2 linked regions of the Pontibacter akesuensis genome follow. The protein of the gene in region 1 interacts with the protein of each later gene in a pairwise test. Links are inferred from orthologs where the notes say so. Each region holds a gene or a part of one and is shown in the gene's direction. Other genes may lie near its edges.

What was found.
Region 2: the proteins of A0W33_RS07345 (region 1) and A0W33_RS10185 interact in binary tests that used the Escherichia coli proteins (3 or more experiments, as listed by UniProt). The link is inferred for Pontibacter akesuensis from one-to-one orthologs.

What each region holds. Positions count from the first base shown.
Region 1 is NZ_CP014766.1:1,732,203-1,735,385, reverse strand. The notes cover bases 63-2,924. They hold A0W33_RS07345 (5-formyltetrahydrofolate cyclo-ligase), read left to right. Parts: upstream 63-1,135; coding sequence 1,136-1,714; downstream 1,715-2,924. Other genes in these bases: A0W33_RS07340 (endonuclease/exonuclease/phosphatase family protein), read right to left, coding at 1,711-2,793; bshC (bacillithiol biosynthesis cysteine-adding enzyme BshC), read left to right, coding at 63-1,130. Also shown: more of bshC, read left to right, coding at 1-62; A0W33_RS07335 (hypothetical protein), read right to left, coding at 2,951-3,183. UniProt on the Escherichia coli protein: Involved in the removal of 5-formyltetrahydrofolate.
Region 2 is NZ_CP014766.1:2,395,282-2,398,327, forward strand. What follows is about bases 274-2,998. They hold A0W33_RS10185 (nucleoside-diphosphate kinase), read left to right. Parts: upstream 274-1,288; coding sequence 1,289-1,708; downstream 1,709-2,998. Other genes in these bases: A0W33_RS10180 (DHH family phosphoesterase), read right to left, coding at 274-1,066; A0W33_RS10190 (LysM peptidoglycan-binding domain-containing protein), read right to left, coding at 2,485-2,865. In the rest of the region: A0W33_RS10175 (FKBP-type peptidyl-prolyl cis-trans isomerase), read right to left, coding at 1-18; more of A0W33_RS10180, read right to left, coding at 44-273. UniProt on the Escherichia coli protein: Major role in the synthesis of nucleoside triphosphates other than ATP. The ATP gamma phosphate is transferred to the NDP beta phosphate via a ping-pong mechanism, using a phosphorylated active-site intermediate.

The sequences.
Region 1 (3,183 bases):
TCAACCACTTTAACCTGTTCGGGAAGAAGTATACTTGGGAGACGGACCAGACCGGAGCTGTTGGCAGATTCTCGCTGGAAGACATGGAGCCACTGCTGGCAGAACTGCCGGAGGCATACCCAATTTTTGAGGAGGCCTACCGCAACAGCAGGAACCTGGCTGATGCCACGCGCGCTATTACACATGCGCTGTTTGGCGAGTACGGCCTGGTAAGTATTGACGGTGACCATGCCGAACTGAAAAAGGCGCTGCTACCGGTGGTAGAGAAGGAGCTGACAGAACAGCTGTCGAACAAATTGGTGGAGGAGGCGAGTGCGCAACTGGAAGAAGCAGGCTATAAACCGCAAGTATACTCGCGCGAGATAAACCTGTTTTACCTGACCGATACACTGCGTGAGCGCCTTGTGCAGGAAGACGACACCTATAAAGTACTTAACACCGACACCAGCTTTACGCTGGAGGAGATCCGGCAGGAAGCACAGGCGCACCCGGAGCGCTTCAGCCCGAATGTGATTCTGCGGCCGCTGTACGAAGAGCTTATACTTCCAAACCTGGCTTACATTGGCGGTGGCGCAGAGGTAGCCTACTGGTTTCAGCTTAAAGCGCTGTTTGCCGCCTATAATGTGGCTTTCCCGGTGCTGATGCTGCGCAACTCTGCCCTCTACATAAGCCGCAGCAATGCCAACCGCATGCACAAATTAGGGCTGGAGCCGCAGGAGCTGTTCCAGGAGTACCAGGAGCTGAAAAAGCAGCTATCTGCCCAGATTCACGAAGAGGATATTGACCTGACCGCACAGCGCAAAGCCGTGGCCGCCGCTTTTGCCGAAGTGGAGAAGCTGGCGAAGGAGATTGACCCCACGCTGGTAAAGGCCGTGGGAGCCGAGGAGCAGAAAGCGCATAACGCCCTGCAGATGCTGGAGAAGAAGATCTCCAAGGCACGCGACAACAAGCACGAGCAGACCTTTAAGCAACTCGAGAACCTGAAGGATAAGCTGTTCCCGGGCGGCAGCCTGCAGGAGCGCAAAGATAACCTGCTCTCTTACACCACAAACAACCCCGACTTCATACCTGCCCTGGTAGAGGCTTTTGATCCGCTGGAATTTAAGTTTACGATATTGGAGGAGGAGTAAAGCACATGCTGAAGGAAGACCTGCGCAGGAGTATGCTGCTAAAGCGGCGGGCAATGCCCGCTGACGAGGTGCAGCGCTGCAGTGTAAGCATTGCCGGGCAGTTCTTCCGGCACTTTGAGTTGCAGGCGGGACAAACGGTACACGTGTTCCTGCCCATCATCAAAAATAACGAAGTAAACACCTGGCTTATAATTGAGCGGCTGTGGCTGGAGCAACCCCAGGTGCGCATTGTGGTGCCGGTAACCGATGTGGAGCAGAACCTGCTCACGCACCACCACCTCACCAACGAGGCCATACTTGTAGAAAACAACTGGGGCATTCCGGAGCCGCAGGATGCCCAAATCATACATGCGCAGGAGGTGGACATCGTACTGATTCCGTTGCTGGCCTTCGACAGAACCGGCCACCGCGTGGGCTATGGCAAAGGCTTCTACGATCGTTTCCTGGCCGATTGCCGCCCGGATGTGCTGAAGGTGGGCTTATCGTTAGAGCAGCCAGTGGAGCGCATTTCTGACCTGAACAAGTATGATGTGCCGCTGGATGCGGTGGTGATGCCGGATTGGGTTTGGGAAGCCAAAAGCTAGTTCTTCTTTGCCTCTTCTACCCCTTCCTGTATTGTTTCGATGGCCTCTTCATGCGTGTCCTCGTCCGCTTCCGGCTCTTCCTGCTCGTACTCGTTTTCAGGCGCAAAGCTTAGCTTGATGTAGATGGGAAAATGGTCGGAGTTGATGTACGGCAGCCGCTCTATTTGCACCAGCTTAAAATGATCAGAGTGGAAGACGTGGTCGAGGGGCCAGCGCAGCATCGGGTAATTTGCGTTAAAGGTGCTGAAAAGCCCTCTGCCCACGCGTGGGTCCAGCAGGCCGCTTACTTCCTGGAAAAGCGCCGTAGTGCGCGACCACGCCACATCATTAAAATCGCCGGCCACCACCACGGGGTACTTTGAGTCCGAAATATCACTGGCCACCAGCACAATCTCAGCATCACGTTTCTTTGAGTTCGGGTCCTCCATCGGGACGGGAGGCTTCGGGTGCACGGCATGCAGTTCAACCCAAACGCCGTTCCGGAGTTTTACATATGTTTTGATAGAGGGGATGTCCTTCTCCAGCAGGTAGCGAATTCTTTTCTGTCGCAATGGCAGCTGGCTGTACAGGTGCATACCATATGTATTAGCCAGCGGGATCTCGATGCGGTAGGGATACTTGGCCGTAGTGGTTGCAAGGGCTTCCTGCCACACCGAGTCAGACTCCAGCAGCAGTAGCATATCCGGGTTCAGGTTCTGGATAAGGGAGATCAGCGCGTAGTGATTTTTATTTGGCATGAGCACGTTCGATACCAAAATACTCAGCTCATTTTGCGGTGTGCTGTCCTCTTCTGCCTGCTTTACCTGCACAGGAGCAAGTGCCGTATACGGGAAAATATTGATGGCTTGGTAAACAACGGCAAGCCCCAGCCCTGCGAGAAGAGCCTTGTCGCGCTTGCGGTGCCGCGTGCCGAGCCACAGGAACAGCACCAGGCTAAGCAGCGCCATGGCAAGGAGCTGCATGCGTGGGAAATCGAAAACCCTTACGTACCACTCCTCGAACGTAAGCAGCGGTAAAGCCGAGGCAAGTATGGTGAAAGTACCTACGGCTTGAATTAAAATAATCGCTGCTTTCTTCATGTATGCGGCTGGGTGCGTTTGTGCAGCAGGTTTAAGTATAACTAGGTGAAGGTACTGATTTACAACGTAGCAGTACGGGTTTTTTTAAGGGGGAGGTTCGGTGCTGGGATGTGCTGCAACAGGTTAGACGTGAAGCGAAGGGTTGTAACTTAACAACCTAAAAGAGCTTGAGCTGCCTGTTGTCTGGTTCAGTCGATACCACTTCTAAGAACCTTATTCTAGGCCTTTTTTCTATCAATTCGCCAGTCTTTTTGTCTAATCGATCTACGTATCCTTTTACTATTGCATTAGTAAAAAGAGCACCCTTGAAACTTTTGATGTTGCCTTCGCTGGGATAGCATGTTAGTACATGGTCCTGATAAAGAAATCCTAAAGTGTTAGAGTTTTCAT
Region 2 (3,046 bases), 660 kb from region 1 along the record:
TTTGGTTTTAGATAGCATTTAATATAGGTTGATATAATTTTGATTACCTGGTTGTGGCCTGCTGCAGCTTCTCTTTGTAAGCGGGCAGCAAGCTTTCGAATTTCGCTACCGTGGCTTCCAGCGAGTCCAGCGACATGCCGCCTGCTGCGTTCTTGTGGCCGCCGCCGTTAAAATGCTCCCGTGCAAACTCGTTTGCCGAGAAAGCACCAACCGAGCGAAACGACATTTTCACGGCTTCCCTGCGGTCGATGATAAGGGCGGCAAAAACAATGCCCTCGATTGACAGCGCATAGTTCACCAGTCCTTCCGTATCGCCTGTTTTGGAGTCGTACTTTTTCAGCTCGTCGGCTGTTATGGAGATGTAGGCGGTGTTATACTCGCGCAGCACCACCAGTTTATCCTTCAAGGCATAACCCAAAAAGCGCAGGCGCAGTTCAGAAGAGCTGTCGTAAATAAGGCGGTGAATGTCTGAAGTTCTCACCCCGATGTTCAGCAGGTCGGCAATGATAAGGTGCACGTTCTTAGAAGTGCTTGGGTGGCGGAACGATCCAGTGTCCGTCATAATGCCGGCGTAAAGGCTCTCGCCGATACCCGCGTCAATCATGTCGCCGTCGCCCATTGCCTTAATCAGGTCATACACGATCTCTGCCGTGGCAGCCGCGTCGGTGTTGGCAAAGTCCAGGTCGGCAAAGTCTTCGGGCTGCAGGTGGTGGTCTATCAGCACCTTAGTGCCTGGTGCCTGCCGGATATACTCGCCCATCTCGTTGATGCGCGAGAGATTGTTGAAATCAAGGCAAAAGATAACCTGGGCCTCGTTGATGATCCGCTGCACCAGGGCGTCGTTTTTCTCTGAGTATACCATCACATCGTCGTTGCCCTGCATCCAGTTCAGAAAAGAGGGATAATCAGACGGGGTGATTACCGTAACGTGGTGGCCTTTCTTTTTCAGGTAGCCCGCCAGGCCAAGCGACGAGCCCAGTGCATCGGCATCCGGTTTATGATGCGTGGTGATCATCACCTCTTTAGGCTCACTTAAAAGCTCTTTTAGAGCATTAATATTATGCATACTGAGTAGATAAATCCTCTGATTAATAAGGATATAAGGCGCGAATTTCTGAATAAAATACGTGTAAAGCAACAATAGCCCTATTTTGCTGCCGCCGTGCCGCCTACAATACAAATGTGGCACTTAACTAAACTATAACCTAAAAGTCTGCTAATATTCCCCGAAATGCGCTACTTTTGCCAACTTAAATAAGAAGTATAAACACTAAAGGTAAAAAGAAACATGGCCGGAAACATCACATTCACTATGATTAAACCTGATGCGGTTGCAGATAACCACATTGGCGGCATAACTAAGATGATCGAAGAAGGCGGCTTCCGCGTGGTAGCGATGAAAAAGACAAAGCTGACAGAGGAGCGTGCCGGAAAGTTTTATGAAGTGCACAAGGAGCGTCCGTTTTACGGCGACCTGGTAAAATATATGTCTTCTGGCCCTATCGTGGCTATGATCCTGGAGAAGGACAACGCCGTGGAGGATTTCCGCAAGCTAATCGGCGCGACGAACCCGGCCCAGGCTGAGGAAGGCACCATCCGTAAGAAGTACGCGAAGTCTATCGAGGCAAACGCTGTTCACGGCTCAGACTCTGATGAGAACGCACAGATTGAAGGCGACTTCTACTTCTCTGCCGACGAGCGTTTCTAAGCAGTATTGAAAGTATACTTATTGATTCAAAGCCTGCCAGACGCACTTCTGGCAGGCTTTTTTCATGCCAGTCATACTTGGAGGCGTCTCTAGTGCAAGCGCACGCTTGTATCTTCCGTGTAGCAGAACAAGATTGTAGTTGTTAGTCTCACGTTTCATACTGTCATAAGCATTCTAGTTCCCACGCCCCTCGGGGAGAGCACTAGGAAGAGGGGCTTCGGAAAGCTGTCGCGTTTATTCATTGATTTCGCTATTCATTCTAGCCGCTGTTTCCGCAACTTCAGCCAAGCTATCCTTTCTAGCCTCTGTTCATCCTCTAGTTCCCAAATACCTACTGTTTCACTTCTGGCTTTGGAGCGCTCACGGCTGGGGCAGGGGCCCTACAGGAGCGGGGCCTCGTCCTCGGGCATTGCGCTGTGCAATTGAAGCTGCTGGCACCGCATCAATTACAAGGCGCTCTTTTTCGAGGGCCCCTACCCCCACCCAAAGACTAAAATCAGTTCAGATGGCAAAAGCAGTTGCCATATACCTTTGTCCAAGTCCCCCTTTGAAGGGGTAGGGGGATGTTTTACGGTTGCTGATAATTCCGTTAAGATATCAGACCAAAAGCCTCACTCCCTCCCCTGTTTTTAGGGGAGGGCTGGGGAGGGGTAAATTCCGCTCCTAGGAGAAGCTAGGTGTGTATAACTTAATCCAGATTTAAGAAAGCGCCAGACACAAAGAAACGGCCAGCCCTTTTGAGGCTGGCCGTTCTGCTTTAAACACAAACAGTATCTTTAGTCGCGGGGAATAACCAGACGCTGGCCGGGGCGAATCAGGTCGGGGTTGTCGCCTATCTTGTCTTTGTTCGCCTCATAAATCCTTTTCCACGTATTGGCGTCGCCGTAGTGCTTCTTCGCAATTTTTGAAAGGGAGTCGCCACTCTGCACAGTGTAAATATCCTGGTTCGGGCCGGCAGTGGTTGTCTGCTGCTTATCGCTTTCGCTGTAAAAACCCTGCTCCGGATGGCCGGGGGACTTGGTTACCATATCGCCGCCCTTGCTGATGGGCTGCGTGCCCTTTGGAGTTTCTACGCGCTTGGAGGATTGTACATTGCTTGTTGGTTTTGATGCTTTCTCTTCCTTGCCCTTCTTATTGAAAAAATCTAACAGTCCCATACTAATTCTTTTTAAGTCTTAAGGTTTTCATAGCCGCGGCACGTCCATGTTGCCGCACAGTATAAGATACGCCGCAAGAGGCAGTTAGTTATACTGCCCTTGCGGCAACAGGAAAGTATGCCCTGCCGTAAAGGGACAGACGCAGCCGAAGTATGGCGGCGGGAAATTTGCATTCATCTGA